Linked DNA regions of Shimia isoporae. The protein of the gene in region 1 interacts with the protein of each later gene in a pairwise test. Links are inferred from orthologs where the notes say so. Each region holds a gene or a part of one and is shown in the gene's direction. Other genes may lie near its edges.

Evidence for each region.
Region 2: the proteins of rplL (region 1) and obgE interact in binary tests that used the Escherichia coli proteins (3 or more experiments, as listed by UniProt). The link is inferred for Shimia isoporae from one-to-one orthologs.
Region 3: the proteins of rplL (region 1) and BXY66_RS11695 interact in binary tests that used the Escherichia coli proteins (3 or more experiments, as listed by UniProt). The link is inferred for Shimia isoporae from one-to-one orthologs.

Annotation. Positions count from the first base shown.
Region 1 is NZ_SMGR01000003.1:20,056-23,636, reverse strand. Bases 240-3,192 are described here. They hold rplL (50S ribosomal protein L7/L12), read left to right. Parts: upstream 240-1,502; coding sequence 1,503-1,883; downstream 1,884-3,192. Other genes in these bases: BXY66_RS14430 (LysR family transcriptional regulator), read right to left, coding at 3,026-3,192; BXY66_RS14435 (murein L,D-transpeptidase catalytic domain family protein), read right to left, coding at 1,946-2,698; rplJ (50S ribosomal protein L10), read left to right, coding at 913-1,431; BXY66_RS20705 (calcium-binding protein), read right to left, coding at 240-530. Outside these bases: more of BXY66_RS20705, read right to left, coding at 1-239; more of BXY66_RS14430, read right to left, coding at 3,193-3,581. UniProt on the Escherichia coli protein: The binding site for several of the GTPase factors involved in protein synthesis (IF-2, EF-Tu, EF-G and RF3). Is thus essential for accurate translation.
Region 2 is NZ_SMGR01000001.1:1,504,283-1,507,592, reverse strand. Bases 1-2,996 are described here. They hold obgE (GTPase ObgE), read left to right. Parts: upstream 1-973; coding sequence 974-2,020; downstream 2,021-2,996. Other genes in these bases: proB (glutamate 5-kinase), read left to right, coding at 2,008-2,996; BXY66_RS07365 (GNAT family N-acetyltransferase), read left to right, coding at 381-920; BXY66_RS07370 (LysE family translocator), read left to right, coding at 1-368. Outside these bases: more of proB, read left to right, coding at 2,997-3,114; BXY66_RS07350 (glutamate-5-semialdehyde dehydrogenase), read left to right, coding at 3,173-3,310. UniProt on the Escherichia coli protein: An essential GTPase which binds GTP, GDP and possibly (p)ppGpp with moderate affinity, with high nucleotide exchange rates and a fairly low GTP hydrolysis rate.
Region 3 is NZ_SMGR01000002.1:1,823-5,146, reverse strand. What follows is about bases 1-3,010. They hold BXY66_RS11695 (DNA topoisomerase IV subunit A), read left to right. Parts: upstream 1-342; coding sequence 343-2,679; downstream 2,680-3,010. Other genes in these bases: BXY66_RS11690 (cytochrome P450), read right to left, coding at 2,822-3,010; BXY66_RS11700 (SH3 domain-containing protein), read right to left, coding at 1-188. Outside these bases: more of BXY66_RS11690, read right to left, coding at 3,011-3,324. UniProt on the Escherichia coli protein: Topoisomerase IV is essential for chromosome segregation; it is the principal protein responsible for decatenating newly replicated chromosomes. It relaxes supercoiled DNA.

The DNA of each region.
Region 1 (3,581 bases):
AGCAGTGTGTCATTACCTTCGCGTCCATTAAGCTCGTTGGCTGACCGGTTACCGGCAATGTAATCGGCGAAATCGGAGGCCATGACGTTTTCAATGCTGCGCAGTGTTATTTGACCGAACTCGGTTGCCTGAACGCTTTGCAAACGCAAGTCTATCGTGATGCCTGTGGTTGCTATGTAGCGAGCCATGCTCAGCGTATCGCTTCCGCCTCCGCCGTTAAAAAGGCTGTCTCCGACGTCCCAAGCAATAAGATCATCACCCAAACCACCAAAAACTGAGTCGTTACCAGTTTCGGCGGCCAAATAGTCGTTACCTGCTCCGCCGCGTAGCGTGTCGGTTCCGACGCCGCCAAAGATCAAATCACTACCGTCGCCGCCCCAAAGTGCGTCGTCGCCTTCGTCACCGTGCAGGCGATCGTTTCCCGCGCGGCCGCGCAGGGTGTCGTTGCCAAGGTAGCCACGGATAATGTCGCCGAGTTCGCTGCCGATGAGTGCGCTGTCGTCCAGATCTGTGCCGCCTACGAATGCCATTCTGTTGTCCTCAAAATGAAGTCGGGATTCTATGGGTATTTGGAAACACAGGCAGCATAGCACATAACTGAAGTGCGCGTTGTGATTGCATCCTTTCACTTTCCTGTGGACAAAGCTGTAGGCTGGGCCTAAAGACGCCCTGCCCACACGCAGAGTGTCATCTTGATTCTCTGTGAGTGGCCTGTCCAAGACGAAGGGTTCGGATTTCGGTCTGAATAATTCCTTTCTGAGATGGGGTAAGAGACAAGAATTCTTATGAAGGGCCCTGTTGGGCGCTTCGGCGATCTTGGTTCCCAACCCTTTTGTATGGACCTAAACGCGTGCCGCTTTTGTGGTGCGCAAAACTGAGCCGGGGAGCAATCCCCAATTTTGGAGTAAAACTGTGGATAGAGCACAAAAAGAGAAGTTGGTCGAAGAGCTCGGCCAGATCTTTGAAAGCTCTGGCGTTGTAGTGGTTGCCCACTACGCGGGTCTCACGGTTGCTGACATGCAAGACCTCCGTGCGCGTGCGCGCGAAGCGGGTGGTGCAGTGCGTGTCGCCAAGAACAGGCTCGCCAAGATCGCCCTGGACGGCAAACCATGCGAAAGCATTGGTGGCCTTCTGTCGGGTATGACCGTTCTGACCTATTCCGAGGACCCTGTGGCAGCAGCCAAAGTGGCCGAGGACTTCGCCAAGGATAACAAAAAGTTTGAAATCCTCGGCGGTGCAATGGGCGAGAACGCTCTGGACCGTGCTGGTGTTACAGCAGTGTCGAAAATGCCTTCCCGCGAGGAGCTTATTGCCTCCATCGTTGGCTGCATCGGCGCACCTGCTTCCAACATCGCCGGCGCCATTGGCGCACCTGCTTCGAACATCGCATCCATCCTGTCTACCATCGAGGAAAAGGCAGAGGCTGCGTAAGCAACTTACGAACCGCGTAGGCACAATTGCCCAACGTTGGAACACATACCTAGAAACGGAAAGAGTCAAAAATGGCTGATCTGAAAGCACTCGCCGAAAGCATCGTGGGTCTGACCCTGCTGGAAGCACAAGAACTGAAAACCATCCTCAAAGACGAGTATGGCATCGAGCCCGCAGCTGGCGGCGCAGTTGTAATGGCAGGCGGCGGCGACGCAGCCGGCGGCGCAGCTGAAGAAGAAAAGACTGAATTCGACGTGATCCTGAAATCTGCAGGCGCATCGAAAATCAACGTCATCAAAGAAGTCCGCGGCATCACTGGCCTGGGCCTCAAAGAAGCTAAAGAACTGGTTGAAGCCGGCGGCAAAGCTGTCAAAGAAGGCGTCTCCAAGGACGAAGCTGAAGAGATCAAAGGCAAGCTGGAAGCAGCTGGCGCCGAGGTCGAAGTTAAGTAATTCGGGTTTTCACCGAGTTATTGCAGGCGTCCCTTTCGGGGCGCCTGTTTTCGTTTGGGCACCTATTCACATAGCGGAAGTTCAAGCGGAGGCCGCTTTGGCAAAGAACTGCGCCATTCGTTAATGATCGGCTGTAGTGTGCGTTTGGGCCAGAATTTCGGGGTGCCGATAGCTGCGAGGCAGGCTTCGTTCCAATAGAGCCCGGCCCGCGCCAGCGACGTTCCCTTTTTAACCGCCTTGGCGATTGCGTTGATGTCCTGTGATGCGGGGTAGATGTAAAGCGTTGTGGGGTTGCCATCGGCGATCCTGAGTATTTCCGTGGTCGCCGGTTTTGACCATGTGGTGCATCCATTGCTGCGACCTGAGGTGTAATCCACAAGTCTTCCGAAAGGCACAAATCCATCATCGTCGGCGTGTTTGCTTTGTGGCCTTTCCATTCGGCACTGCCATTTCAGGAACATGGCACGGTGACCGCCAATGGCGCGCTCGCGCGCGTTACTTGTCTCGCCTTCGCCGTCAAACAAAAGAAACGTGCGGAGAAATGGTTTGGTGCCAGACGTGCTTTGATAGTAGCCCTTGAACGAAGTGCGGGATTCAGCCGTTACATAGGCGCCTCCAGCCGTGAGCTTCGAGCCTTCAGCATTGCTGAAGTTGCGCGCACATTGCCGACCATTCGAAAAGTTTGCGCGGGCAAGTTTACGGCCGTTTCCGTATCCCGAGGATACGGCCTTGAAGGTTTTCGACGATTCACAAATCACATAGAATCGAGATAGTGCGGCGCCATTGGACGCGGTGCTTGGTCGAGTAGCGTCCATTGCGAAATAGCAGCCGTTTTTTACGGCGCCACTTTGCGTCTTCTCCCGATAGAGTGCACGCGCCCTATCCAGTACGACCGGCGCGATCTGGTTGTGACCCGTACCGACATGTTTTTGCAGCCAGACTGGGACATCTGCTGAAAGCGAGGAGGCGATCGCCGGTGTTGCGTTTAGCAACCCGGAGAATAGAGAAACCGAAAGGACTAGACTGAGTGACTTAAGCAACAAAACATAGGCCTCGAACAGGGAAACAGCGATCAGTTGTTGTCAGCCTGCACGAAAAAGGCGTGCCCGGTCTAGGGGAGGCGGGCAAATTTGAAGTCGGGCTCAGGTGTTGGAAAGACCTTCCCGGAGATGATTGAGTAGGGCGGTTACTTTTTTTGGGCGCAGATGCGATGGTTGCACGATGGCGACGACGTCGGCATCTGGTAGGGACCACTCAGGCAGAACCCTGAGCAGTCGTCCGCGGTCGATGTCGTCTCTGACGCTCCATTCGGAGCGTTCGACAATCCCCAAACCATCTAGCGCCCAAGCGCGAACAACTTCGCCGTCGTTGCTTCGGAAAGCCGGTGTAAATCGAACGCGGCATTCCAATCCATCATCGCTGCTAAAACGCCAATGCGTGACATCCGCGGCGTCTTCTTGGATGCAACCACATCTATGGCTCGAAAGGTGGCTTGGATGCTCCGGGTGCCCAACCGATGCGAGATAGGTTGGCGAAGCGCAAAGCAGGCGTTTGTTCCTACAAAGGACGGTTTGCGTTGCGCTCAGGTCGGGCAGGCGGCCCACGTTTACGACAATGTCCCATGTTTCGTCGCCCATGTGTCGGCGTGGGTGATCTGACAGAAAGAGGTCCGGAGAAATGTCGGGGTGGGCTTTTGCA
Region 2 (3,310 bases), on another replicon or contig:
GGATAAGCGCTGCGTACATCTGTTGGTTGGCATGGAAAGTGGCAAACCTGCGATTGTCTCCGCAAAGCGGTGTTTCCGAACACCCCCCCGGTTTCATAGCGGGCTTGTGGGTTCACCCGCTCAACCCGAAGGCCTGGGCGATGATTGTCACGGGATTTACCAGTTTCGTGAAACCCGACACACCGGCGTTGCAAGCCACGGCTACAATCGCCATCTGCCTGTTAGTGACACAGGCCGTATTTCACCCGATCTGGACATATGGGGGAGACCGGATCGCACAGCTTGTCGCGGGAAAACCCGCAGAGCGATATTTGATGTTGACCTTGGCCGCTTTGACAGTGGGCTCGGTTCTCGTCGTTCTTTTCTGAGGAGGAAGAGGTATGAAGCTTGATACCATCGTCAATCAGCCGGTGATCGAAGCGGAACGGTTTGTTCTGCGCCCGCTGCGGCGATCCGATCAGGGCTTGATCGATATGTACGCTGGTCTGGAGGAGGTCGCGCGCATGACTGCGTCGATCCCACATCCTCTGCCGCCTGGTGCGACCGAGGCTTTTATCCTGCGTTCCCAAGCGGACGATCGCCTCGAGGATGTCTGGGCAATTGACGGCAGTCAGGATGGCCAACCTGAAGTTATGGGGTTGATTGGGCTGACACGTGTGGATCAGGGGCAAGTCGAGATAGGCTATTGGGTCGGTCCCGGTTTCTGGAACACTGGGCTGGCTTCGGAGGCTGTTCGCGCACTCATTTCCGCGAACCCGCTGGACAGCAAAACCATTTTTGCCAGTGTTTTTCAGGACAATCCGGCTTCTGCACGTGTCCTGACGAATTGTGGATTCCAGTATCTGGGAGATGCAGAGGATTTCTCCGTGTCGCGTGATGCAAACGTACCGACATGGACCTATTCGCTGAAACTGGATTGAGCCTTCGGGCTTGTCACGCTATCAGGCTCAAAGCCGTATAAGGACCTAATGATATGAAATTCCTCGACCTTGCCAAAGTATACATCCGCTCAGGCGGTGGCGGGTCGGGCTGTGTCTCGTTCCGGCGTGAGAAGTATATCGAATACGGTGGGCCGGATGGCGGCGACGGTGGTAACGGCGGATCGGTTTATGCCGAAGCGGTTGAGGGTCTCAACACGCTGATAGACTTTCGCTACCAGCAGCACTTTTTTGCTAAGTCCGGCCAGCAGGGCATGGGCAACCAGCGGACAGGCAAGACGGGCGAGGACATTGTTCTTCGTGTGCCCGTCGGGACTGAAATTCTGGACGAGGATCAGGAAACGGTTGTGGCCGACCTGACCGAAGTCGGACAGCGTGTTTTGCTTGCCAAAGGCGGCAATGGAGGCTGGGGCAACCTACACTTCAAGTCGGCTACCAACCAGGCACCCCGGCGGGCAAATCCGGGTCAAGCGGGGATTGAGCGCACGATCTGGCTGCGCCTGAAACTGATCGCGGACGTTGGGCTTCTTGGCTTGCCAAACGCCGGTAAGTCGACGTTTCTTGCCGCAACTTCAAACGCGCGCCCCAAAATCGCTGACTATCCCTTTACAACATTGCACCCCAACCTTGGTGTTGTTGGCGTGGATGGTGTCGAATTTGTTGTCGCCGACATTCCTGGCTTGATCGAAGGCGCCTCGGAGGGCAGGGGGCTCGGGGACCTTTTCCTTGGCCACGTGGAGCGTTGTGCAGTCCTGTTACATCTGGTGGATGGATCTTCCGGCACTTTGCTTGAAGACTACAGAACGATTGTTCAGGAGATCGGAAACTACGCCGACGTATTGGCTGAGAAGCCCAGAGTTACGGTTCTCAACAAGATCGACACTCTGGATGATGAAGAGCGAGCGTTCCTCAAGGAAGAACTCGAGGCTGTAGCTGGCGGGCCAGTGATGTTGATGTCAGGCATCAGCCATGAAGGCACCACCGAGGTTCTGCGAGCTTTACGCGCGGAGATCGATGATGATCGTGTCCGCCAGAAGATTGCCGAAGGTGGCGACGAGGACGAAGCGCCTTGGCAACCCTGACCGACGCTAAACGGGTAGTGATCAAAATCGGGTCTGCCTTGCTGGTGGATCGCGACAGGAGTGCGTTGCGCGGCGAATGGCTGCGAGGACTGGCGGAAGACGTGGCCATGCTGAAGGCCAGAGGCACAGATGTGATCCTCGTTTCTTCCGGTTCCATTGCCTTGGGACGCGGGGCTCTCGGGCTTCCTGCAACGGAGCTCTCTCTGGATCAGTCACAGGCTGCCGCTGCGGTGGGGCAAATCCGGTTGGCACGGGCCTACGAAGAGGCATTGGCGCCGCATGGGATAACCACGGCCCAAGTTCTCGTAACGCTGGAAGACAGTGCTAACCGGCGCCGGTATCTGAACTCGCGGGCGACGTTGGAACAGTTGATTTCACTGGGTGTTGTGCCGATCGTGAACGAAAATGATACCGTTGCTACGGACGAAATTCGTTATGGCGACAACGATCGTTTGGCGGCGCAGATCGCGTTGACAACAGGTGCTGACCGGTTGGTATTGTTGTCTGATGTCGACGGTTTCTATTCTTCCAACCCGATGGAAAACCCGAGCGCGCAGCGTTTCGACATTATTGATGAGATTACCGCCGAAATCGAAGATATGGCTGGCGAGGGTGTATCTGGCCTGTCTAAGGGCGGCATGATCACCAAACTGATGGCGGCAAAAACCGCAACTGCCGGAGGCTGCGCTATGGCCATTACAGAAGGGTCGGTTAGCCGCCCTATCTCGGCGTTGGAAAATGGTGCAAATGCCACATGGTTCACGGCACAGGGCACACCGCATTTGGCGCGTAAACGTTGGATCGGATCAATGAAGCCGCAAGGCACTCTGGTGGTAGACGCCGGCGCCGCGCGCGCATTGGGGCAGGGCAAAAGCCTCTTGCCTGCGGGCGTGACGAATGTGACTGGTGATTTCGAGCGCGGCGACCCGGTGATCATTTCCGATGCTGACGGTCACAAGCTCGGGCAGGGGCTGACTGCCTACAAGGCCAGCGATGCGGACAAAATCAAGGGACATCACAGCCGAGACATAGAACCCCTGCTGGGGTATCCGGGACGTGCCGCGTTGATCCACAGGGATGACATGGCACTTTGACCGGCAAATTGATAAACGAGTTGAAATAAACAAACCTGAAACGCAAAGGACTGATCTGATGAAAGACATCGCAGATATCCCCGCCCTGATGACCGAGCTTGGCCAGAATGCCAAAGCCGCAGCTGCGGAATTGGCCTTTGCACCAGCTCCAGCAAAGCGAAAGGCGCTGGAGGCGGCAGCGGACAGCGTTTGGGAG
Region 3 (3,324 bases), on another replicon or contig:
GCAGCTTTGGTCACAACAGGTTCAATCGGCGTTGCAGTGATGCGCGCGGGTTCAGGAGTAACAGGGGATTTCTGGGATTGAGCCTCTACAACGTCGCGACGGTACGTCGGTTCAAAATCGGAACCGCCGCTGAGTTCGTAAAACGCCCATCCCATGAACGCAAAACTGACAACAACAAACTTGTTCACTATGAAATCTCCGAAAATATTAGGCACGTCACTACAAAGGCACGCGTCACAATAGCAGATTATCGAGGGCAGGAGTCGATTCTGAGGGGAAAAAACCTGAATTGTCCCCATCCATCTGCTTTACCGGCGTCGCGGGCTTGGGTATCACCGCTTTATGACCGACCTGATCGACGACGATTTCTCCGCCCAGAATGTGACTGAACCGCTGCGCCGTGCGATTGGCGAGCGCTATCTGACCTATGCACTCAGCACGATCATGCATCGGGCTCTGCCTGACGCACGAGACGGGTTGAAGCCGGTGCATCGCCGCATTCTCTATGCGATGCGCGAGCTCAAGTTGTCGTCGTCCGGAGGATTCCGTAAGTCTGCAAAGATTTCGGGCGATGTGATGGGCAATTATCACCCGCACGGCGACGCCGCGATCTATGACGCGATGGCGCGTTTGGCACAGGATTTTAACGTCCGATATCCGCTGGTCGATGGTCAGGGTAATTTCGGGAATATCGACGGCGATAATCCAGCTGCGAGCCGATACACCGAGGCGCGGATGACCTCTGTGGCAGAAGCCATGCTGGAAGGTCTCAACGAAAACGCTGTTGATTTCCGTGAAAATTATGACGGGACGCTGAACGAACCGGTCGTCTTGCCAGCCACTTTCCCGAACCTGCTGGCCAACGGTGCCAGTGGGATTGCGGTTGGGATGGCAACCAACATTCCGCCGCACAATATTTCCGAGCTGTGCGACGCCTGCCTTCATATGATCAAGACGCCGGATGTGCGCGATGATACCCTGCTGAACTATGTTCCGGGGCCGGATTTTCCGACCGGCGGCGTGATCGTCGAGCCAAAGGAAAATATCGCGCAGGCCTATCGGACTGGACGCGGTTCATTCCGTTTGCGCGCCAAGTGGGAAAAAGAAGACTTGGGTCGCGGCCAGTGGCAGATTGTCGTCACGGAAATCCCCTATCAGGTGCAAAAATCGCGCTTGATAGAGAAACTGGCAGAAGTCATTCAGACGAAGAAGGTGCCGATCCTTGGCGATGTTCGGGACGAAAGCGCCGATGACATTCGCCTGATCCTGGAACCCAAATCCAAGAACGTGGATCCGGACGTTCTTATGAATATGCTGTTCCGGACCTCGGATCTCGAAGTGCGCTTTTCCTTGAACATGAACGTGCTGATCGACGGTGTGACGCCCAAAGTATGTTCCATGAAGGAAGTGCTGCGTGCGTTTTTGGATTTCCGGCGTGAGGTCCTAATCCGTCGATCCAAACACCGAATGGAGAAGATCGACCACCGTTTGGAGGTTTTGGAAGGCTTTATCATTGCGTTCCTAAATCTGGACCGTGTGATCGATATTATCCGCTACGACGACGCTCCCAAACAGGCTCTTATGGCCGAGGACTGGGGAATCGAGCACGTTCGAGCTACCTCCGAAGCAGACTATAAATCGCCTCTGCCAGCCAAGGGAGAGGGCGAACTGACGGAGGTGCAGGCAGAAGCCATCTTGAACATGCGCCTTCGTAGCTTGCGCCGACTGGAAGAGCTTGAACTTATCCGAGAACGCGATGCGCTTATGGAGGAACGTGCCGGTCTTGAGGATTTGCTCGACAGTGAAGGCCTTCAGTGGGAGCGGATTTCGGAGCAGTTGAAGGAAGCTAAAAAGCTTTTTGGCAAAGACTACGAAGGCGGTGCACGCCGCACACAATTTGCTGAAGCGGGAGAGGTCGAAGACGTTCCGATCGAAGCGATGATCGACCGTGAACCGGTGACGATTGTTTGTTCGCAGATGGGCTGGATCCGCGCCATGTCTGGTCATATCGATCTGTCCCGTGAACTCAAGTTCAAGGATGGTGACGGACCGAGGTTCATATTCCACGCTGAAACGACGGACCGGCTGCTGGTCTTTGCGACAAACGGGCGGTTTTACACGCTCAGCGCCGCGAACTTGCCGGGTGGACGTGGCATGGGAGAGCCTTTGCGCTTGATGGTTGATTTGCCAAACGAGGCTGAGATTGTTGACATTTTTGTGCATGACAAAGAGCGCAGGCTACTGGTGGCCTCTAGTGCCGGCGACGGGTTTGTCGTGCCAGAAAAAGACGTTATTGCGCAGACGCGCACAGGCAAACAGGTGCTCAACGTAAAGGACGACATCCGGGCTCAAATTTGTAAGCCTGTGTCGGGCGACCACGTCGCTGTTGTGTCTAAAAACGGCCGCTTCCTTGTCTTCCCGATTTCCGAAATGCCCGAACTGGGGCGTGGCAAGGGTGTGCGCATCCAAAAATACAACATGGCGCGCGGGCGACAGGGAACTCTGGAACTGGATGGTGGACTGAGCGACATCACGACCTTCAATTGGGAAGAGGGGCTCAGCTGGTCCATGGGGGGAAAGACGCGGCACGAACCGGACATGTCCGATTGGCTGGGCAAGCGCGCCGGCGTCGGTAAAAAGGCGCCCTACGGTTTCCCAAAAACCTTCACCTTTGACTAGGTCAGGCCTTCTTTCTGGTCACAAATACCCAAGGCTCAGGCCGCCGGCTTAAGCCGCGCGTAAGCCAGAAAGGTGCGGGCGCAATCTGTCAAAACGGCTGTCTGCATAACGTCGGTATTACGTCGGCAAAACGTCTGTTTTCTTACACGGGTTTAGCGGTGAGCCAGACCCCGTCGTCAGGTCTCAGCGTGAGGATCATCACCGGATCCGGATCGCGCCCTTCGACAAGTTCGAACCGGAACCGGGCCAGTAGCGTGGCGAGAATGATCACGGCCTCCTGGATGGCAAAGCTTGCGCCTATGCAAATGCGTGGTCCGTCCCCAAAAGGCAGATAGGCATATCGATCAACGGATTTTTTGTCAGCAAAGCGCGACGGATCGAAAGCATTCGGATTGTCCCAGAGCATGTGATTGCGGTGCAGGGCGTAGATCGGGATCATCACGGTGTCGCCCGGGCGGATATCGCGGGCGCACAGGACGTCAGGCGCCTGCGCGGTACGTGAAATGATGCCCGCAGGTGGATACAACCGCAGCGCCTCGTCCACGATCTGGCGGATGAGCGGCATCTTTGCGGCTTCCTCTCCCGTCGGAGCAGCGCCGGACATGCACCGTTGAGCTTCAACTCTTGCCCGTTCCTGCACGTCCT